Regions from separate parts of the Enterobacter dykesii genome, predicted to be linked through region 2. Evidence: predicted binding sites of a transcription regulator. Region 2 holds the regulator's gene; each other region holds the start of a gene.

Region 1 (5,729 bases), 820 kb from region 2:
TGGCGTTTATAGCAGGTGCCGACGGCAGCGCGCTCGTCGTCGTTCATTAAGGGCAGGTTGACCGCCGCAGGCATCGCGCCCTGGGCAAATTCGATCGGCGCGCGAACGTCGATTAAAGGGGTATCAGACGCGAGGATCGCGCGATAGTCCGTTCCATCGTTCATGGTTATTCCAGAAGAAAACTCAGCAGCAATGGGCGGGAATTGTACGCCGGGGAAGGGGAAGATCAACTCCCCGGCGCAGATGTCTTACTTGAGCTTTGACTGTGCCCAGACAATACCGCTCGCATATTCCGGCGGCAGGAGCGGGATCATCGCTTCCAGGGTAGCACTCAGGCGGCTCGTGTCGCTGTCGTTCAGGTTCAGGTGACCGACCTTACGACCTCCGCGAACCTCTTTGTCATACCAGTGCAGATGCACGAGCGGCAGCTTCAGCCAGTCGTAGTTCAGATCGGTGCCGATCAGGTTGATCATCACCGACGGGCTGTTGACCACCGGCTGCGGCAGCGGCAGGTCGGTAATCGCGCGCAGGTGCAGCTCGAACTGGCTGATGGACGCGCCGTTTTGCGTCCAGTGGCCGCTGTTGTGCACGCGCGGCGCAAGTTCGTTGATCAGCAGACCGGACGGGGTGATAAAGCACTCCATCGCCATGACGCCCACATACCCGAGTTCGTGCATGATGGCAGAGAGCATATCTTCCGCCTGCGCCTGCTGGTCAGCATTGGCGTGCGGGAAGGCGACGCTGGTGCGCAGAATGCCGTCCTGATGCAGGTTATGCGTCAGCGGATAAAAGACGGTATGCCCGTCGTGCCCGCGGGCGCCAACCAGCGACACTTCACCGCTGAAGTTAATGCCCTGCTCAACGATGCACTCGCCGTAGCAATCGTCCGGCAGTTCTGCCGTTTCATCTGCACGCAGGCGCCACTGGCCGCGGCCGTCATAGCCGCCCACGCGGCGCTTCACGATTGCCAGCTCGCCCAGCATCGCGAAAACGTCATTCCACTCGCTTTTATCAGACAGGAGCTGCCAAGGCGCGGTTGGCAGACCGAGCTTGTCGAACAGCTGCTTTTGCGTCAGACGGTCGGCAATGATCGGGAACACGTCGCGGTTAACGAAGGCGTTATGACGCGCCAGCTCGCGGGTCAGAGCCGTTTCCGGCCAGCGTTCGATCTCGGCGGTGATCACGCTCTGGTGGAACGGTACGGCTTCAGGTTCAGCATCCAGCCCGACGGGCCAGACGGCAATACCCAGCGGCTCACCGGCCTGACGCAGCATGCGGCCTAGCTGGCCGTTACCGAGGACGCAAACCTGCTTCATGCCGCACCCCGCGGGTCCGGATTGTCCAGCACCTCGTCGGTCTGGGCTTTACGCCACTCCGCCAGACGCTGGTGTAATGCTTTATCGTGCGTCGCAAGAATTTGCGCCGCCAGCAGGGCGGCATTGGCAGCACCCGCTTTACCAATCGCCAGCGTGCCGACAGGAATACCGCGCGGCATCTGGACGATGGAGTAGAGGCTATCCACACCGCTTAACGCGGCGCTTTGGACCGGAACGCCCAGTACCGGCACCAGGGTTTTGGCGGCAATCATGCCCGGCAGGTGTGCTGCGCCGCCCGCACCGGCGATGATCACCTCATAACCGTTCTCTTCGGCGCTTTCGGCGAAGCTGAACAGTTTGTCCGGTGTACGGTGCGCGGAGACCACTTCAACGTGGTGCGGAACATTCAGGATTTCAAAGATTTCGGCGGCGAACTGCATGGTAGCCCAGTCGCTTTTGGACCCCATCACGATGGCGACACGCGCCGGATTATTGCGGGAAGACATGCGTCTTAAAACTCCTGTGGTGCGAAACACACTGCTTTCGAGGGCACAGAGAATAGCATGTTATACGGTCAAGGAAAACGGTTGCGCGGTTAAATCTTGAGCCGTTGTTGCCATCAATTCATAACAAAACAGACCGCATTCTGGCGGTCTGCTTTTGCCGATGGGCAATCATTATTTCGTCAGTTCTGCGGTCATATACACGCGGTTGTCGACCTTCGCGCTGGTGATTTTGTAAGACGCGCCCTGTTCAGCAGCCTGCGCGGCAATTTTCGCTTCTGCGCGGTCAAGGGTAGAGGCGGTTGCGCTCACGCTTTGAGCGAAAGAACCGAAAGAAACCAGAGAAAGAGCGGCAACTGCAACGAAAGTTTTGATGGATTTCATGGTCGTATTCCTTAAGTATTTTATCTGGGATAGGGCGTGTTGCCCTGATGTGATAAATAATAGGCCGACCACAGGCTGATTAAAATCGAAACAATTTGCCGATATTGTTCAAAAAAATAGAATGATAGTGCGAGGGGTTAAAACGGAAACGCGATCAGCTCCACGCCCTCTGGCGTGACTTTGACCATGGAGCCTTCGGTGTGCCAGGCACCTAATACCACGCGATGGGCCGGTTCGCCGTTGGCGAGAAGGGAATGGACGTCAGGACGATGGGTGTGACCGTGGATCAACCACTGAACGCCATGCTTTTCCATCACGCTCACCACGGCCTGCGGGTTCACGTCCATGATGGTCATGGATTTGCTGCTGTTGGCGGCTTTACTGTCCGCGCGCATTCTGGCGGCGATGCGGTTGCGGATAAACAGCGGTAGCGCAAGGAACACCTTCTGGATCCACGGGGTGTGGACTTTGGCGCGAAACGCCAGGTAGCCGGTATCGTCGGTGCAGAGCGTGTCGCCGTGCATGATCAGAACCTTGCGGCCATAGAGGTCGAGCACCTGCTCTTCCGGGAGCAGCGTCATGCCGCTTTCGCGGGCGTAGCGCTTGCCGATCAGGAAATCACGGTTGCCGTGAATGAAGTAGCAGGGGACGCCGGAATCTACCAGCGCGTGAATGGCGGCGGCCATTTCACGGTGCAGCGGATTAGGGTCGTCGTCGCCAATCCAGGCTTCAAAGAGGTCGCCCAGGATGTACAGCGCATCGGCGCTTTTCGCTTCACCGCGTAAAAAACGCAGAAAACCGGCGGTAATCGCCGGTTCTTCTGTTTGCAGATGCAGATCCGCAATAAAGAGTGTCGCCACGAATTACTCGCTGACGGTCACGCTTGTAATCACAACGTCTTCTTTTGGAACGTCCTGGTGCATACCGCTGCGGCCAGTAGAGACGGCTTTGATCTTGTCAACCACGTCCATACCTTCAACCACTTCTGCGAATACGCAGTAGCCCCAACCCTGCAGGCTTTCGCCGGAGAAGTTCAGGAAGTCGTTGTCAGCCACGTTGATGAAGAACTGTGCGGTGGCAGAGTGCGGAGCCTGAGTACGGGCCATTGCCAGCGTACCGCGGGTGTTTTTCAGACCGTTGTTCGCTTCGTTTTTGATCGCTTCTTTGGTCTCTTTCTGGTTCATGCCAGGTTCGAAACCGCCGCCCTGGATCATAAAGCCGTTGATCACGCGGTGGAAAATGGTGTTGTTGTAGAAACCTTCGCGGCAGTAGTCCAGGAAGTTTTTAACTGTTTCAGGCGCTTTGTCATCAAAGGTTTTGATTACGATATCGCCATGATTAGTGTGGAAAGTAACCATTTTTGCATCCTGTTCCGTTATTGTGGTACGTCGACCCGCCTTCGGGTCATCTATAGGGGCTTGTTATAGCATAACCACAGGATGCGATCACCTTGCATTGTGTGCTGCTTCGGGTTTGAATTACGGGTAGAATAGCCGGTTTTCAACCACACACGTGTTTACATGGAATCTTCGATGTTAAAAATCTTTAATACAATGACGCGCCAGAAAGAGGAATTTAAACCTATCCATGCCGGGGAAGTCGGCATGTACGTGTGTGGTATTACGGTTTACGATCTCTGTCATATTGGCCATGGCCGTACCTTTGTCGCCTTCGACGTGGTGTCACGCTACCTGCGTTTTCTGGGCTACACCCTGAAATACGTGCGTAATATCACCGACATCGACGACAAAATCATCAAGCGCGCTAATGAAAACGGCGAAAGCTTCGTTGCGCTGGTCGATCGCATGATCGTCGAAATGCACAAAGACTTCGACGCCCTGAATATTCAGCGCCCGGACAGCGAGCCGCGCGCGACCCACCATATTCACGAAATCATCGAGATCACCGAAAAGCTGATCGCCCGCGGTCATGCCTACGTTGCGGACAACGGCGACGTGATGTTCTCCGTACCGACGGATCCAACCTACGGTTCGCTTTCCCGTCAGGATCTGGACCAGCTGCAGGCGGGCGCACGCGTTGACGTGGTTGACGTGAAGCGTAACCCGATGGACTTTGTGCTGTGGAAAATGTCCAAAGAGGGTGAGCCAAGCTGGCCATCCCCGTGGGGCGAAGGTCGTCCGGGCTGGCACATTGAATGTTCCGCGATGAACTGCAAGCAGCTGGGCAAGCACTTCGATATTCACGGCGGCGGTTCAGACCTGATGTTCCCGCACCACGAAAACGAAATCGCGCAGTCCACCTGTGCCCACGGCGGCGAGTATGTGAACTACTGGATGCACTCCGGGATGGTCATGGTTGACCGCGAGAAGATGTCTAAATCGCTGGGTAACTTCTTCACCGTGCGTGACGTGCTGAAGTATTACGATGCGGAAACCGTGCGCTACTTCCTGATGTCCGGCCACTATCGCAGCCAGCTGAACTATAGCGAAGAGAACCTGAAACAGGCGCGCTCTGCGCTGGAGCGCCTGTATACCGCCCTGCGTGGTACCGACAGGTCCGTTCCTGCAGCCGGCGGCGAAGCGTTCGAAGCCCGCTTTGTTGAGGTGATGAACGACGACTTCAACACCCCGGAAGCGTACTCCGTGCTGTTCGACATGGCGCGCGAAGTGAACCGCCTGAAGTCAGAAGATATGGCTGCGGCGAATGCCCTGGCGTCCCATCTGCGTAAGCTCTCCTCCGTGCTCGGCCTGCTGGAGCAGGATCCGGACGTGTTCCTGCAGAGCGGTGCGCAGGCGGACGACGGTGAAGTGGCGGAGATTGAAGCGTTGATCAAAGCGCGTCTGGAAGCGCGTCAGGCAAAAGACTGGGCGGCGGCAGATACGGCGCGTAATCGTCTGACCGAGATGGGCATCATTCTGGAAGATGGCCCGCAGGGCACCACCTGGCGCCGTAAGTAAGTCTGGTGCGCGCTGATGCCCTCACCCCAGCCCTCTCCCACAGGGAGAGGGTGTAAACACTAAAACGGCAACTGAGTTGCCGTTTTGCTTTTATCTCCGCCTCCACCACAGCAACCCCATCAGCACGACTCCCGGCAGCCACACCCACAGCAGCTCTGAGATAATCACCTGATGCCCGTACGGCGTGGTGTAGCGCGACAGCGCAAACGGCGCGACCTTAATCACCTGCCACGGCGCGAAGAAGCGTTCATCTGACCACGGCCACAGCCAGCCGACGCCTTTCCCGCCCGTGGTAATCGAATCCAGCAGGCTGTGCGACAGCAATGACACGGTTAAAAACAGCCAGCACCGCGTCAGGCTGGCCCGGAACCATCGTCGTCCAGTCAGCACGCAAAGTATCGGCACCACAAAGGCGAACAGCAGGGAGTGGGTAAAGCCGCGATGGCCGAAAACATTGCCGTACGCGACGCCGAACTTGAACGCCAGCACGTCGGCATCCGGCAGCATGGCGAGGACAATCCCGGCAAACAGCAGGCGGGGAGGAATCACTTTGGTTCCGAGGCCTAAGCCCAGACAAAGCGGAACAGCAGCGTGTGTAATAACGGTAG
Region 2 (5,729 bases):
ATGCGTGGTGGCAAGCGATCATCCGCTGGCGGCGATGGACGGGCCGCTGAGCGATGACACGCTGCGCAACTGGCCGTCGCTGGTGCTGGAGGATACGTCCCGTTCATTGCCCAAGCGTATCACCTGGCTTCTGGACAACCAGCGGCGGGTGGTGGCTCCGGACTGGGAATCATCGGCGACGTGCCTCAGCGCCGGGCTGTGCGTCGCGATGGTGCCCGTTCATTTTGCGCGTCCGCGCATCGATACCGGAGAGTGGGTTGAGCTGACGCTGGAGAATCCGTTCCCGGATGCGGCCTGCTGCCTCACCTGGCAGCAAAATGATGTCTCGCCTGCGATGGCGTGGCTGCTGGACTATCTGGGAGACAGCGAAACGCTAAACCGGGAATGGTTACGGGAGCCAGCATAGCTGGCCCCGTAAAGCGATTAACGACGGTAGTCGCGGAACGGACCGTCCGCAACGGAACGGCGTTCGATAAGACGCGGGTGAACTTCAATGGACTGCGACTCTTCACGCTTGTTGACGATCCTGTCCATCAGCATGTTGAAAGCCGTTTCGCCCAGCGAGTCTTTTGGCTGGTGAATGGTAGTCAACGCCGGGGTGAAGAAGCGCGCGTTACGCACGTTGTCATAGCCGATCACGGAAATATCCTGCGGTACGCGCAGGCCCAACTCGTCGGCAGCGCAGAGCGCGCCCATGGCCATGATGTCGCCCCCGCAGAACACGGCGGTCGGACGGTGCGGCTGGGAGACGATCTGCTGCATCGCACGGTAGCCCGACTCCGGCTCAAAGTCGCCCTGCACGATCCAGTTTTCCGGCACGTTGATCAGCGCTTCTTCCATCGCTTTCATAAAACCGGCCAGACGGCCCGCGCCGGTGTTGCGCTCCAGCGGACCGGGGATCACGCCAATCTCGCGGTGACCGCGTTCAATCAGATAACGACCGGCCATATAGCCGCCTTCAAAGGCGTTATCGATAACGGAATCGGTGAAGTCCGCGCGCGCTTCGCCCCAGTCCATCACCACCATCGGAATATGGCGATACTCTTCCAGCATCGACAGCACGGATTCCGGATACTCGGAACACATCACCAGCAGGCCATCAACGCGCTTTTGCGCCATCATCGACAGGTAGGCACGCTGTTTTTCAATGCTGTTCCACGCGTTGCCCAGAATCAGGGTATAGCCTTTCTGGAAGCAGTTCTTTTCGACCGCTTCAATGATCTCGGCAAAATAGGCCGCTTCACTGCTGGTCGCCAGCAATCCAATGGACTTGGTGTGATTAACCTTGAGGCTACGCGCAACCGCACTTGGCGAATAGTGCAGCTCTTTGATCGCTGCCCAGACGGCGTTGCGCGTCTCTTCCGCCACAAAGCGGGTTTTGTTAATTACATGTGATACGGTTGTAGTGGAAACGTTTGCGCGTTTTGCTACGTCTTTAATTGTTGCCATTAAATGTCACTCCAGACCATATCCTAAGCTCCTGAAAAACTTGAAGGTAAACGTTTGCCTTCTCTCACCCTTATCACGCAATCTTGAATTGCGGCACGCCGGGAAAACGACACGGGACGTCAGGAGGGGGTCAATGGCCGGTACGCTAATAAATTTAGCGTGGAATTTTGTCCTATCTTGATGAAAAGGGGAAGAGGTAAAGTGGTTATCAGTATAAATCTAGGAAGATTTTTGACGTAATCTGTGCAAAAATGAGCAAGCTCACTTTTCGTGTGGGGATTAAAAGGAGAAAAATTGATGAGTTCCGATCTTAAGTTTTCGCTGTTCACCACCGTTGTTGTGCTGGCTCTGATTGTTGCGGCCGGTCTGACGGCTGCGCTGCACTGATTTACGCGGAGGGAGAGCCTTCTCCCTCCCGACACCCCGGATTGTTACTTCTCTGGCAAAAATCTTTTGCCATTTTGTTAACTTCTCATTTTTTGTGATTGATGTCATGCTTTCCGCTTCTTTGTTCTGTGTCACCACATGACACGGCATCCGGAGTTGACGCATGAAAATCAATTTTCCCCTGCTGGCCCTGGCGATTGGCGCTTTTGGGATTGGCACCACAGAATTCTCCCCGATGGGGTTACTGCCTGTTATTGCCCGGGGCGTAGATGTCTCGATCCCTGCGGCAGGGATGTTAATTAGCGCCTACGCTATCGGCGTGATGGTCGGGGCGCCGCTGATGACGCTTCTTCTTTCGCACCGCGCGCGCCGCAATGCGCTGATTTTCCTGATGGCGATTTTCACCCTCGGCAACGTGCTTTCGGCCATTTCGCCGGACTACACCACATTGATGCTGTCGCGTATTCTGACCAGCCTTAACCACGGCGCGTTCTTTGGGCTGGGGTCGGTCGTGGCTGCCAGCGTGGTGCCTAAACACAAGCAGGCGAGCGCCGTGGCAACCATGTTTATGGGGCTGACGATTGCCAACATCGGCGGGGTGCCTGCGGCAACCTGGCTGGGAGAAGCGATCGGCTGGCGTATGTCCTTCCTGGCGACGGCCGGGCTGGGCGTGGTCGCGATGGTGGCATTGTTCTTCTCCCTGCCGAAAGGCAGCGCCGGTGAACGTCCGGAAGTGCGTAAAGAGCTGTCGGTGCTGATGCGTCCGCAGGTGCTCTCCGCGCTGCTCACCACCGTGCTGGGGGCAGGGGCGATGTTTACCCTCTACACCTATATTTCACCGGTGCTGCACGATATCACCCACGCAACGCCTCTCTTTGTGACCGCGATGCTGGTGCTGATTGGCGTGGGCTTCTCGATCGGCAACTATCTCGGCGGGAAATTTGCCGACCGTTCCGTGAGCGGGACGCTTAAGGGCTTCTTAACCCTGCTGATTGTCATCATGGTTGCCATTCCGTGGCTGGCGCGTAATGAGTTCGGGGCCGCGATCGCGATGGTCGTCTGGGGAGCCGCCACTTTCGCCGTGGTGCCGCCGCTGCAGATGCGCGTGATGCGTGTCGCGCACGAGGCGCCGGGACTTTCATCATCCGTGAATATCGGTGCGTTTAACCTGGGTAATGCCCTGGGCGCCGCGGCCGGTGGGGCCGTGATTTCAGGTGGTCTGGGATACAACTTTGTGCCGGTGATGGGGGCGATTATTGCCGCGCTCGGCCTGCTGCTGGTGATGATGTCGGGACGTAAACAGCCTGAAGCAGCCTGCGCTGCGGAATAAACCAAAAACGCAGAAGGGCGAACCCTTCTGCGTGTCTCTTACGCGGCGAAGTTCTTCGCGACAAAGTCCCAGTTAACCAGTGCCCAGAAGTGCTCCAGGTAGTTCGGACGCGCGTTGCGGTAATCAATGTAGTAAGCGTGTTCCCACACGTCCACGGTCATCAGCGGCTTCGCGCTGGTGGTCAGCGGGGTACCCGCGTTAGAGGTGGACACGATAGCCAGTTTGCCATCCGCCTCTTTAACCAGCCACGTCCAGCCAGAACCGAAGTTCTTGATGGCTGCATCGGTAAACTTCGCTTTGAAATCCGCGAAGCTGCCAAATGCGGCGTTGATAGCGGTAGCCAGTTCACCGACAGGTTCACCGCCGGCATTCGGCGCCAGGCAGTGCCAGTAGAAGGTATGGTTCCACACCTGAGCCGCGTTGTTAAATACGCCACCCTCTGAGCTGCGGACGATCTCTTCCAGCGTTTTGCCTTCAAAATCGGTGCCCTTGATCAGATTGTTCAGGTTGGTGACGTACGTCTGGTGATGCTTGCCGTAATGATATTCCAGGGTTTCCGCAGAAATGTGCGGTGCCAGGGCGTCTTTTGCATACGGTAGTGCAGGTAATTCGAACGACATTGCTTCTCTCCTTATTGTATTTTGCGTTGCCAATAACCACACAGACAACAGGGACAGGATAGCAAATTGAAAGGGTATGCAAAAGAGGAACTTACCCTGCCACGGATGCGGCAGGGCAGGGGTTAGCGGATGGTTTTCGGCGTCATCACGCGACGCGCGCCGACGTAGTGGCGTACCCAGTAGTCTTCACTGAGAGAGGTAATCTGAATATCCTGGCCGCTACGTGGAGACTGGATGAATTTCCCGTTGCCGACATACACGCCGACGTGGTCAGCCGTGCCGCGACCCTGAGTGCGGAAGAACACCAGATCGCCGTTTTCCAGCTCACCGCGGTCAACCGGTGAGGCATCGCGCAGGTGGTACATCTCATTGGCGGTGCGAGGAATGCGGAATTTGACCAGATCTTTATAGGCGTAATAGACGAGGCCGCTGCAGTCAAACCCGGTACGCGGCGAACTGCCACCCCAGTGATAAGGTTTGCCAATCTGCCCCATCAGTTTGTTCATCGCGGTCTTTTGCGCTTTCTGTACACGCACTTTATGCACTTCCGCTATTTTCGTGACCTTCGTGCATTTCGCCTTGTGGCCTTTACGCGTGATGCATTTTTCAGTAACGAGGTTAGCGGCGGTTTGCGAAGCTTTACTTTTAGCGGAGTGGGCAGTGCGGGAAGGTTTTGTTTTCGTTTTGCTGGAAGCGGTCTGTTTCGTCTGAGCCGGTGTTTTTTTCTTGTCGTTCTTAGCGGTGGTTTTTTTCTTACGGTCTGTGGCTTTCACCAGATGGTTTTTTTGTACAGCAGAATGCCGCGCCTGCTGAGAGGCGTTTGCCACTGGCGTGAAAGTGAGTGAAGTAAACAGTAAAGCACAGAGCGTGATCGAGATTTTATTTATCCGCGCCACTGGGCAGTCCCCTGATAAATGCAGGTCATCAATAATACCCGCGTGTGATTTACAAAGCCCGTCGATTCTAATCTATAAAAACCCAGAAAGTTAATAGCATTTTTCAATCTACGATCCTGTTTCGTTAGCAAGTGCAAAAAAATTCATCGTTCTGTCGCACATTTGCCCACTCCCTAAGCAAAACCCTGACTGCCGCAGGGGTAAACACCATTTGCAATGCAACTTTTCGTGACTCGGGGTAGAATGTATAAACGTGACAAAAATGTTATTTTCCGATGCCAGTCTGAACCGCTACAATGTCAGACGAATGCCGTAACAGAAGTTAAAGGAAGCAAGACATGAGCACCACTATTGAAAAAATCCAGCGCCAGATCGCTGAAAACCCGATTCTGCTGTATATGAAAGGTTCTCCGAAGCTGCCAAGCTGCGGCTTCTCCGCGCAAGCGGTTCAGGCGCTGTCAGCCTGTGGTGAGCGTTTTGCTTACGTCGATATCCTGCAGAACCCGGACATCCGCGCTGAGCTACCTAAGTATGCTAACTGGCCGACTTTCCCACAGCTGTGGGTTGACGGTGAACTGGTTGGCGGCTGCGATATCCTGATTGAAATGTATCAGCGCGGCGAACTGCAGCAACTGATCAAAGAGACGGCGGCGAAGTACAAAACCGAAGAGCCGGACGCAGAGTAATTTTCTGCGCAAATAAAAAAGCGACCTGATAAGGTCGCTTTTTTTTATTCTTCGCTGTCGCCCATCGGCAGCGGCCAGCCGCCCAGACGCTTCCAGCGGTTGACGATCTCACAGAACAGCTCTGCGGTGCGCTCCGTGTCATACAGCGCGGAGTGCGCCTGCGTGCCGTCGAACGGAATGCCAGCCGTAATACAGGCTTTTGATAACACCGTTTGTCCCAGAGCCAGGCCGCTCAGCGCGGCGGTGTCGAAGGTCACAAAAGGATGGAAGGGGTTGCGTTTGAGCGCGGCGCGCTCGGCTGCGGCCATGGTAAAGCTGTGATCGAAGGTGGCGTTATGGGCCACCATGATGGCGCGGCTGC
Region 3 (5,729 bases), 1.8 Mb from region 2:
TGCAGGATCAGCGGCTGCTGGGAAACACCCAGACCAACGGCCAGCGACAGGGCAATAATCATGATCGCGCGGCGGTTCAGCGGCTCGCGGGAGACAATACGCACGCCGGAGGCCGCGATAGTGCCGAACATCACCAGCGTCGCGCCGCCCAGCACTGGCTCAGGAATGTGCTGCACAAAGCCGCTTACCGCCGGGAACAGGCCGAGGACGATCAGCATCAGTGCCACCACGAAGCCAACGTAGCGGCTGGCCACGCCGGTCAGCTGGATCACGCCGTTGTTCTGACCGAAGCAGGAGTTCGGGAAGGTGTTGAAGACCGCAGAGACAAACGAGTTGAGGCCGTTCGCCAGCACGCCGCCTTTCAGGCGCTTCATGTACAGCGGGCCGGAAACGGGCTGCTCGGAGACGTCCGAGGTAGCGGTGATGTCACCGATGGTCTCCAGAGAGGTGATCATAAAGACCAGCATCAGCGGCAGTAGCAGACCCCAGTCAATGCCCAGTCCGTAGTACAGCGGCGTAGGAACGACGATCAGCGCGCTGTTGGTCGGCGCGGTGTTCTCCGGCAGCATGCCCAGCGCCCACGCCAGCAGGTAGCCCGCCGCCATGGCGATCACCAGCGAGGCGACGCGCAGGTAAGGATTTCGCTGACGGTTAAGCAGAATAATGATCGCCAGCACGACACCCGCCAGCAGCAGGTTTTTCGGCGCGCCGAAGGTGTGGTCGTTCATTGCGGCATAACCGCCGCCGATGGAAGTCAGGCCCACCTGAATCAGCGACAGGCCGATAATCATCACCACCACGCCGGAAACCAGCGGGGTAATGACGCGGCGAGCCAGATGCAGAACGCGGGAGATGACCATCTCCGTGCAGCTGGCCAGCATCAGAGTGCCGAACAGCGCCGCCATCATGGTTGGGACATCCGCACCACCGGTTTTCAGCGCCGTACCGCCCATGATCAGCGGTGCCACGAAGTTAAAGCTGGTGCCCTGAATCGACAATAAACCTGACCCCACCGGACCCCACGCTTTAATTTGAATAATCGAGGCCACGCCGGAGGCGAAGAGAGACATGCTGATAATGTGCTGCGTGTCCTGCGCCGGTAAGCCGAGCGCCTGACAAATCAGCAGCGCCGGGGTGATCACCGCAACAAACATCGCCAGAAGATGCTGGCAGGCGGCGAAAAGCGTTTGCGGCAGCGGCGGGCGGTCTTCAAGGCGGTAAATCAGTTCGCTATTTTGCTTCTGCGCAATCGGTTGCGCATCAGGCGACTCTATGGTGTTAACGGACATCGGCGGCAATCCCACGGTGGAAAAGCGGGCATTTTATCTGACCACCTGGTAAAAGCAAACGATTGCCAGCAAAAAAAGGGAAGAAAATCTGCTGCTGTGAGCAGGTTTTCTACAACGCATCGGGAAAAAAAATTACACTTTTTGCGCCGGAGGCTCATGAAGAGCGCAAACCGGCCCAGGATAACGCCGCGTGTGTATGGAGCACGCGCATTACAGGAGCCTTTTATGATTCATCTCGATACGTTGTCGACCCTTGTTGCCGCAACGCTGGTTCTTCTGCTTGGTCGCAAGCTGGTACATAGCGTTTCCCTTCTGAAGAAATACACCATTCCTGAACCTGTCGCCGGTGGCCTGCTGGTGGCGCTGGCCCTGCTGATACTGAAAAAAAGCATGGGCTGGGAAATCGATTTTGATATGTCCCTGAAAGACCCGCTGATGCTGGCCTTCTTTGCCACTATCGGCCTGAACGCCAACCTGGCGAGCCTGCGCTCGGGCGGTAAGGTGCTCGGCGTATTCCTGATTGTGGTGGTGGGGCTGCTGCTGATGCAAAACGCGATTGGCATCGGCATGGCAACGCTGCTGGGGCTGGATCCGCTGATGGGTCTGCTGGCGGGGTCGATTACACTTTCGGGCGGTCACGGAACCGGGGCCGCGTGGAGCAAGCTGTTCATCGAGCGCTACGGGTTTGAAAACGCGACGGAAGTGGCGATGGCCTGTGCGACCTTTGGCCTGGTGCTGGGTGGCCTGATTGGCGGCCCGGTGGCGCGGTATCTGGTGAAGCACTCCACCACGCCGAACGGCAGGCCTGACGATGAGCTGGTGCCGACCGCGTTCGAAAAGCCGGACGTCGGCCGCAGCATCACCTCGCTGGTGCTGATTGAAACTATCGCGATGATCGCCATCTGCCTGACCGTGGGCAAAGTGGTTGCGCAATGGCTGGCGGGTTCCGCGTTTGAACTGCCGACCTTTGTCTGCGTGCTGTTTATCGGGGTGATCCTGAGCAACGGTCTGGCGCTGATGGGTTTCTATCGCGTGTTTGAACGGGCGGTATCGGTGCTCGGCAACGTCTGCCTGTCGCTGTTCCTGGCGATGGCGTTGATGAGCCTCAAGCTGTGGGAGCTGGCCTCTCTGGCGCTACCGATGGTGGCGATACTGGCGGTGCAGGCGCTGTTTATGGCGCTGTACGCCATGTTCGTGACCTGGCGCATGATGGGCAAAAACTACGATGCGGCGGTGCTGGCGGCGGGTCACTGCGGGTTTGGTCTGGGGGCCACTCCAACGGCTATCGCCAACATGCAGGCGATCACCGAACGGTTCGGGCCATCGCACATGGCGTTTCTGGTGGTCCCGATGGTTGGCGCCTTCTTTATTGATATCGTCAACGCGCTGGTGATCAAGCTGTACCTGATGCTGCCGATGTTTGCCTGACATCAGGCGTTGGAATAACGCTCGGTTTCCGGCATCCAGCGCTCAATTAACGCTGCCGCCTGTTCGGGGTAGCGTTCATGAATATGGCGGGCGAGGCGCTGAACCTCGGGGATCATGGCCTGATCGCGCAGTAAATCCGCAACCTTGAATTCCGCGTTACCCGTCTGACGCGTGCCCAGCAGTTCGCCCGGGCCGCGGATCTCCAGGTCTTTTTGCGCAATCACAAAACCGTCGTTGCTGTCGCGCAGCACCTGAAGACGCATCTGGGCCGTTTTGGAAAGAGGTGCTTTGTAGAGCAGTACGCAGTGGGACGCAACCGCGCCGCGGCCGACGCGCCCGCGCAGCTGGTGGAGCTGGGCAAGGCCGAGACGCTCCGGGTTTTCGATGATCATCAGGCTGGAATTCGGGACGTCCACGCCGACTTCGATCACCGTGGTGGCGATCAGCAGATGTAAATCACCCTGTTTGAACGCCTGCATTACCGCCTGTTTTTCGGCGGGCTTCATGCGTCCGTGAACCAGACCGACGTTCAGCTCCGGCAGCGCCAGCTTAAGCTCTTCCCACGTTGCTTCGGCAGCCTGCGCCTCCAGCAGTTCAGATTCTTCAATCAGCGTACAGACCCAGTAGGCCTGACGCCCTTCCTGGGTGCAGGCGTTGCGCACGCGGTCGATGATATCGCTGCGGCGCGTGTCAGGAATAGCGACCGTGGTGACCGGGGTACGGCCCGGCGGCAGTTCGTCGATGGTGGAAGTATCCAGATCGGCGTAGGCGGTCATCGCCAGGGTGCGCGGGATCGGCGTGGCGGTCATGATCAGCTGATGCGGGTGGAAGCCCTGCTGCAGCCCTTTCTCCCAGAGCGCCAGACGCTGATGCACGCCGAAGCGGTGCTGCTCGTCGATAATCACCAGCGCAAGACCGTTAAACTGCACCTGCTCCTGGAAGATGGCGTGCGTGCCGACAATCATCTGCACCTGCCCGCTGGCAATAGCCTCCTGTTGCGCAAGGCGCGCTTTGCCTTTTTGCTTTCCGGCAAGCCAGCCCACTTCAATCCCGAGTGGCGCAAACCAGGCGCGGAAATTGTTGGCGTGCTGTTCAGCCAGCAGCTCGGTCGGCGCCATTAGCGCCACCTGTTTACCGTGGGCAATCGCGCGCAGGGCCGCCAGCGCGGCAACCAGCGTTTTACCTGACCCCACGTCGCCTTGCACCAGGCGCATCATCGGCACGTCGAGCGCCATATCGCGTTCAATCTCGGCGGTGACGCGCGCCTGCGCGCCGGTGGGTTTAAACGGCAGCGAGGCCAGCAGCTTATCTTTGAGCGCATCATTCTGGCTTAACGGCTGAGCGTGGAAACGCTGCGCGCCCGCGCGAAGCGCCAGCATGCTCAGGTTATGTGCCAGTAATTCCTCAAGGATAAGACGCCGTTGTGCGGGGTGTTTGCCGCTTTCTAAATCGCTGAGCTGCAGCGTTGGCGGCGGGCGGTGCAGGGTTCGCAGCGCCTCGGGCAGGCTCATCATGCCCTGGGCCAGTTCGGGCGGCAGCAGCTCGGTAATGGCGCAGGTATCCAGCAGCTCCAGCGCCTGATCGGTGAGCTTGCGCAGCGTGGCCTGCTTGATGCCTTCGGTCGTTGGGTAAACCGGAGTGAGCGTCTCCTGCATTTCCGGCGTGCTGAGATCGCCCTGCACGCGGTACTCCGGGTGGATCATCTCTGCGCCGTATTTCCCGCGTTTGGCTTCGCCATAGGCCAGCACCCTGCGGCCCGTCGCCAGGCTGTTTTTCATCGCCGCACTGAAGTTGAAAAAACGCATGGTGAGAATGCCGGTGCCGTCGCTGATCTGGCAGGTCATCATTCGGCGTCCGCCGAAGGTGATGTTGCAGTTCAGGACTTCGCCTTCAACGGTGGCGTAAATGGCGGGAAGAAGATCGCCAATCTTGTAGAGCTGGGTGCGGTCTTCGTAACGCAGGGGGAGGTGAAGCAGGAGATCCTGCACGGTGTGCAGGCCAATTTTTGCCAGCTTATTGCTTTGCGCCGCGCCCACGCCCGTCAGGCTGTTAAGCGGGATGGCATCCAGCAGGCGGCCTTTCATCGCTTACCCGGCGTACTGCATGGTGGCCCACCACTCGGCATCGGCTTCAATTTCGCCCTGCGCGTTGACGTGGGGGTAAGGCAATTTTTTCTGCTTCGCAACGCGAGCCAGCACCGGATAACCACCTTCAAACAGCAGGCGCTGCTGCTCATCTTCCGGCAGCATGCTGTTGCTGCGCTCGTACATCCCGGCGTTCTGACGCTGACGCTGCGCTTCATACAGAATGAGTGCGGACGCCACGGAGACGTTCAAAGACTGCACCATGCCGATCATCGGAATGATGATGTCACGATCCGCCAGATCCAGCGCTTCCTGGGTGATCCCGGTTTTCTCCTGACCCATCAAAATGCAGGTCGGGCGGGTGTAGTCGATCTCGCGGAAATCTACGGCTTTAGCGGACAGGTTAGTGGCGAGGATCTGCATCCCGCGCCCTTTCAGGTGCGATACGGCTTCGCCAATGGTGTGATGATTTTTGACAGACACCCAGCTGTTGCTGCCTGCCGCCGCCGAGACCGTATTGCGCATACGGCCGTCCGGCCAGACGGCGTGCACTTCATGCACACCGACGGCATCTGCGGTACGAACGATAGCAGAGACGTTATGAGGTTTATGCACCTGCTCCATGCAGACCGTCAGGTCAGGCTGACGCCTGGCGAGCATTTCGCAGATACGTGCATAACGTTGTGAATTCATAAACCTAGTTTCGGTTTCGGGTGACTTTAATCACATCCGGCATGACGCGGATCTTGCGCATAATATTCGCCAGATGCACGCGGTCGCGGGCGGTCAGACGAATAAAGGCGCTGTACACGCGGCCATCTTTTTCTTCCGTATTCAGGCTCTGAATGTTGGAAGAAGCCGTGTTGATCGCTGCCGTCAGGTTCGCCAGGGCACCCTGATGGTTGAACATATCCACCTTAATTTCGGT
Region 4 (5,729 bases), 1.2 Mb from region 2:
ATATACGACAGGCGGAAGCTGCCCAGCGCGATGAACCCTTGCGTAAAGGTAGAGAAGCCACTGTCAAAACCCGAGATTGGGGAAGCACCGACAAAGTCGTAGTACAGGGAGTTGATACCGTAAACGATGATCATCGTACCCAGGGTGGTGATAAACGGCGTCACGTTCAGGTAGGCGATAATGATACCGTTGATCAGACCAATCACCGCACCGATGGCGCAGACAATCAGGATCACCACGAAAATCGGCATGGTGGCCATTTCCGGGAAGACCTTGTTGGCGTTTTCCATCGACTGCAGCAGGGTTGCCGCGATAACCGCCGCCAGCCCCACCTGACGACCGGCAGAAAGGTCCGTCCCCTGAGTCACGATCAGGCCCGCCACGCCCAGCGCAATGATAATACGCACGGAGGACTGGGTCAGAATGTTACTCAGGTTCAGCAGGCTTAAGAACGTAGGGTCCTGGAAAATGATGATAGCCAGCAGTACTAAAAGAACAACGTAAATACCGCCTTCTTTCAGGTAAGTGAGAAAACTTTTTTTATTTAACGCACTCATGAGGAGCCCCTGATCTTAAAGGTGCAAAGACGCAAGACGCAAAATTTCGTTTTGCGTTGTCGTTTTGGTGTCAACAATACCGGCAACGAGACCATTGCTCATAACCAGAATACGATCCGTGATCCCTAACAATTCCGGCATTTCGGAAGAAATAATAATGATCCCTTTATTCTTTTTCGCCAGCTCGGCAATCAGCTGATAAATTTCAAACTTCGCGCCGACGTCAATACCGCGGGTCGGTTCATCCAGCATCAGAATTTCTGGCTGGGTTAATAACCAGCGTCCGATAATGACTTTCTGCTGGTTACCGCCTGACAGCGAACCAATTTGGGTGCGGTGTCCTGGCGTTTTCACGCGCATGGAGTCAATAACCCATTGGGTATCGCTCTTCATGCGGGAGTTATCCAGCAGTCCGACTTTGTTTTTGTAATTGCGAATGTTAGAAATTAACGAGTTAAAGTTAATATCCAGATAGGCATAAATACCGGTCGAACGACGCTCTTCCGTCACCAGCGCAAAACCATTATTAATGGCTTCGTTGGCGTTGTGGTTGTTAATTTTCTTACCGTGCAGCGTAATAGTGCCTTCGGCTTTCTCACGGATACCGAACAGGGTTTCCACGATATCGGTACGTTTTGCGCCGACCAGACCGGCAATCCCCAGGATTTCGCCCTTATGCAGGTCGAAGGAGACATCGCGAATAGACGGCTGACGTAACGAGGTCAGATTGCGCACTTCCAGGATCACTTCGCCCGGCTTGTTTTCTTTGTCCGGGAAGCGCTGGTTCAGGGAACGACCCACCATCATGGCGATGATCTTGTCCATGTCCAGCCCTTCCAGCGGCTGCGTGGCAATCCACTGACCGTCGCGCAGAATGGTAATCTCATCGCACAGCTGGAAGATCTCTTCCATTTTGTGGGAAATATATACGATACCGCAGCCGCGATCTTTCAGCTTACGAATAATGGTAAAAAGGTGATTAACCTCTTTTTCCGTTAATGACGATGTCGGTTCGTCCATGATGACAATTTTCGCATCGTAGGAGAACGCTTTGGCGATTTCGATCATCTGCATCTGGGAGACGGATAATGTTCCCACGCGGGCGCGCGGATCGATATCAATATCCAGCTCGTCAAAAATCGCTTTGGTGTCGCGATACATTTTGTCCTGATCGACAAAGACACCCTTGGTTGGATAACGCCCCAACCACATGTTATCCATGACTGAACGCTGCAGCACCAGGTTTAATTCCTGGTGAACCATCGAGATACCGTTTTCCAGTGCTTCTTTCGCTGAATGGAAATCGATCTCTTTCCCCTGAAAAAGAATGCTGCCAGAATCTTTTTGATAGATCCCAAAAAGACATTTTAATAATGTTGATTTACCCGCACCGTTCTCCCCCATCAGGGCATGAATAGAGTGAGGACGAACTTTTAAATTAACATTATCGAGTGCCTTAACGCCGGGAAATGACTTGTTGATACCGCTCATTTCCAACAGGTATTCACCGGATGACTGAGTATTTGTGCTGACCATAATTATACCTTGTTGGCCTCGCATATCGCGTTATAAAAGGGCGCAACGAATTGCGCCCAGTGGAGACAGTACCGCTAACTTATTTGCCGATAAACTCAGCCAGGTTGGACTGGTCTACGCCCACGTAAGGTACGCGAACGATTTTGTTTTCAATTTTCCAGTTGGTGCCATCAGCCGCGCCTTTGCCATCGGCCAGGTTTTTCGCCAGATCGAAGGTCGCTTTCGCCTGGTTGTTGGCATCGTTCAGAACGGTACCGGCCATCGCACCGGATTTAACCAGCGCCAGCGCTTCTGGCAGTGCATCTACGCCGAACACAGGAATGGAGGATTTGTTGTGTGCTTTCAGCGCTTCTACCGCACCCATTGCCATCGCATCGTTGTTCGCGATAACCACTTCGATTTTGTTGGCGTTAGGGCCGGACAGCCACGCGTCCATCTTATCTTTCGCCTGAGCGGTATCCCACATCGCGGTATCTAACGCCAGCTGTTGGGTTTTCAGACCCTTATCGTTCAGCTCTTTGATAACGTAGGTGGTACGGGCTTCAGCATCCGGATGGCCTGGTTCGCCTTTCAGCAGCACGAACTGAATCTGACCGTCTTTGTTCAGATCCCAGTTCGGGTTCGCCGCCCAGTGTTTGGCGATCAGATCGCCCTGAATAATACCGGACTCTTTGGAGTCGGTACCGACGTAATACGCTTTGTCATAGCTATCCAGCGCCTTACGGGAAGGTTCTTTGTTGAAGAAGACGATTGGCACGTTCTGGCCGCGCGCTTTTTCAATAACCGTGCCTGCTGCAGCCGGGTCAACCAGGTTGATGGCCAGGGCTTTCACGCCTTTCGCCAGCAGAACGTCGATCTGGTCGTTCTGTTTGGACTGGTCGTTCTGGGAGTCGTTCATCAGCAGCTGAACGTCTGGCGCTGCTTTCGCATCTTTCTCAATCGCTTTACGCACAACAGACATGAAGTTGTCGTCGTATTTATAGATGGTCACACCAATACGGGTATCCGCAGCGTGCGCTGCTGCACCAAAAAGCATGCTTGCCATTACGGCAGACAGGGTCAACACCTTCTTATTCATGGTATCTCCGGTTTTTTTTATGCAGGGTAGTTCTTGTGAATAACGATCGGCGGGCAGGTGTTAATAAAACGTTACTGACAGCCGAAGTTCACTTATAAAATTTCTATCTTCCGTGTTCGGTAACGCTCCAGAAATGCGTTTTATTCGTTGTTTGCAGCACGTTGGCTATAGTGAAAGTGAATAATCACCGTTACATAGCGTTTCAGCTCCTAAAACGCTGACATCATAGTCAGCGCCTTGTTAAGATACTGTGAATTTACTCACAGATTGAAAACGGTTACATCAGCTCATGTAATCAGTTAGTGATCGGAACCACAATTTGCCGGGCCGCTACGGAGTGCCGACGCACTAAAGTCGGCATGAAACAGTGCGTTGCGCCCGGATCCAGTAGCCCTGCCGCCCCCTGTAACGCCAGCTCAGTCGCCAGTTTTGCCATAGAGGCAATGGGGTAGCGCACCGTTGTCAGCTGCGGGTCGGTGTAACGGGCAATCGGGATATCATCAAAACCAATGAGTGATAAATGCTGTGGCACCGCAATGCCGTTATCTTTCAGCGCCGTCAGGGCCCCTGCCGCCATGCTGTCGTTATAGGCAAACACCGCAGTAAGCTGCAGGTTGCGCCCCAGCAGCTCCACCATTGCCGCCTCGCCGCCCTGCATGTCCGGCGTGCCGGTGCCTGTCCAGCTTTCTGAGGGCGTAATGCCGTGATCTTTCAGGGCGTTTTGCCACCCCTCGCGCCGCAGGTCATCATCTTCAATATGATGGCTGGAGGCCAGATAACCGATCCGCTGATGCCCGTTGTTGATGAGCATTTTCGTCGCCATCATGGCGCCGCTGACGTTATCCAGGCCGACGCAGCGATGGGCATAGCCGGGGACAATGCGGTTGATCAGCACCATGCCCGGGATCTGATCCATAAAGCCGGTTAGCTCTTCATCGCTCAAGGCTTTTGAATGGACAATCAAGGCGTTACAGCGCTGGCGGATCAGCACTTCAATGGCATGGCGCTCCTTTTCCGCCTCATGATAGCTGTTGCCGATCAGGACATATTTCTGATGCTGCTGGGCGACCACGTCGACCGCTTTCACCAGCGCGCCGAAAAAGGCATCCGATACATCCATCACCACCACCCCGATGGTGTCGCTGACCTGCGTCGCAAGCGCCTGGGCATTGGCATTTGGCCGGTACCCGAGCTGGGTCACGGCTTTCATTACGGTTTCACGGGTTTCAGGGCTGACCAGCGCGCTATTGTTCAGCACGCGTGAGACTGTAGCCACAGAAACGCCCGCCTGACGGGCGACGTCACGAATGGTGATCATATTCACCATCCTTCAAAGGATTGCAGCAACTCACAGACACCCCCTGTGTTTAGCAAGGTGGCTATTTTGGCAGCGAGAGAAAGGGGACTACGTGAAGAAGCTCACACTCATGAAAACGCTTACATCCGTTTTGTTAATGATTGTGATCCAGATCGTTATCTGGATGTGTTTTTCAATGATACCCCTGAAGCACGTGCGGTTAACTGACGCCACACCCACTCCAGCGGTCCCTGGCGGAAATAGCGTAGCCAGAGCACAGAAAACGCCAGGTTTACTACCCAGACCGGAATAACAAACGCCAGCAGCGTGAGGCGGTCGAATTTCATAAACAGGCCAAAACGGTAGAAAAGCGTGGTGCAGAGAAGCGTTTGCAGGAGGTAATTGCTCAACGCCATGCGGCCCACGCAGGCGATAGCGCTGACGATCCACAGGCGGGAAAGCGTTGGCCAGAAGCCATAGATCAGCGCCGCGTAGCCGATGGTCTGGAACGGCGCGCTCAGTTCGCGCGGCACCTGGAGCAGGAACGCGCACCAGCGGTAATCCCAGTGGATGTGCCACTGCGTGATTATCGCCGGGAGGTTAATCAGCACGCCGATCAGCACCAGCCCGACACCCGTTCGTCGATAGTGATGCAGGCTGAACTCCCCTTTCAGCCAGCCGGTGCGCATCAGTGACGCGCCCATCAGCATCATACCCGCCAGCTGCCAGCCGTATTGCGCCCCCAGCGCAAGGAGGTTATCCCCCAGCATATCCGCGCGGTTGCTTATCGCTTCCGTACCGCCCTTCAGCTTCCAGTACTGTTCGTACTGCAGGTTAGCGGCATCCGGGATCCAGGAACGGTTCGTCGTCTCGCCGGAGATCATCCCCAGCAGCAGCAGGACCCCAAGCCCCATGACATAGAGCATCACGCCGGTGTTAAACAGGCTTTTTACGCTGTGCGCATCGCGAATCAGGCGCCAGCAGATGAGCCCGACTAACCCATACGCGAGAAGAATATCGCCGTCCCAGAAGAACAGGCCGTGGATAAAGCCGAGGAGAACCAGCAGCGTCAGGCGCGACTGGATCCAGCGCGTACCGCGTTTGAGAAGGAGTTGCAGACCTGCGCCAAACAGCAGGGCAAAGAGCGTGAGGAATTTAACCTGCGCGAAGAGATCGAGGACAGCCCAGGTCCAGGCATCGCTGAGGGTGATGTCGCCATACCAGGCAGGATTGAGATAAGCCGCCTTCGGCAAGCCGAAGG

Evidence for each region. The regulator PurR, encoded in region 2, represses purine synthesis genes. The targets are predictions, from matches to a motif close to CANGCAAACGTTTGCNTG.
Region 1: a site for PurR is predicted at 1,893-1,910, ahead of purE (5-(carboxyamino)imidazole ribonucleotide mutase). Genes of this name have one in related genera too.
Region 3: a site for PurR is predicted at 1,341-1,358, ahead of gltS (sodium/glutamate symporter). Genes of this name have one in related genera too.
Region 4: a site for PurR is predicted at 4,598-4,615, ahead of galS (HTH-type transcriptional regulator GalS). Genes of this name have one in related genera too.

The regions. Positions count from the first base shown of each region.
Region 1 covers NZ_CP126604.1:1,062,169-1,067,897, forward strand. Annotated here, with positions in the region: gene mnmH (tRNA 2-selenouridine(34) synthase MnmH) at 1-164, opposite strand, end outside; gene purK (5-(carboxyamino)imidazole ribonucleotide synthase) at 249-1,316, opposite strand; gene purE (5-(carboxyamino)imidazole ribonucleotide mutase) at 1,313-1,822, opposite strand; gene F0320_RS04955 (YdgH/BhsA/McbA-like domain containing protein) at 1,994-2,203, opposite strand; gene lpxH (UDP-2,3-diacylglucosamine diphosphatase) at 2,341-3,063, opposite strand; gene ppiB (peptidylprolyl isomerase B) at 3,067-3,561, opposite strand; gene cysS (cysteine--tRNA ligase) at 3,736-5,121, shown strand; gene F0320_RS04975 (metal-dependent hydrolase) at 5,212-5,729, opposite strand, start outside.
Region 2 covers NZ_CP126604.1:1,882,586-1,888,314, forward strand. Annotated here, with positions in the region: gene punR (DNA-binding transcriptional activator PunR) at 1-406, shown strand, start outside; gene purR (HTH-type transcriptional repressor PurR) at 424-1,449, opposite strand; gene F0320_RS09015 (YnhF family membrane protein) at 1,747-1,836, shown strand; gene F0320_RS09020 (MFS transporter) at 2,000-3,166, shown strand; gene sodB (superoxide dismutase [Fe]) at 3,205-3,786, opposite strand; gene F0320_RS09030 (C40 family peptidase) at 3,909-4,682, opposite strand; gene grxD (monothiol glutaredoxin 4) at 5,021-5,368, shown strand; gene rnt (ribonuclease T) at 5,413-5,729, opposite strand, start outside.
Region 3 covers NZ_CP126604.1:84,824-90,552, forward strand. Annotated here, with positions in the region: gene xanP (xanthine/proton symporter XanP) at 1-1,289, opposite strand, end outside; gene gltS (sodium/glutamate symporter) at 1,515-2,717, shown strand; gene recG (ATP-dependent DNA helicase RecG) at 2,720-4,801, opposite strand; gene trmH (tRNA (guanosine(18)-2'-O)-methyltransferase TrmH) at 4,805-5,494, opposite strand; gene spoT (bifunctional GTP diphosphokinase/guanosine-3',5'-bis pyrophosphate 3'-pyrophosphohydrolase) at 5,499-5,729, opposite strand, start outside.
Region 4 covers NZ_CP126604.1:3,057,360-3,063,088, forward strand. Annotated here, with positions in the region: gene mglC (galactose/methyl galactoside ABC transporter permease MglC) at 1-557, opposite strand, end outside; gene mglA (galactose/methyl galactoside ABC transporter ATP-binding protein MglA) at 573-2,093, opposite strand; gene mglB (galactose/glucose ABC transporter substrate-binding protein MglB) at 2,173-3,171, opposite strand; gene galS (HTH-type transcriptional regulator GalS) at 3,467-4,489, opposite strand; gene yeiB (DUF418 domain-containing protein YeiB) at 4,645-5,729, opposite strand, start outside.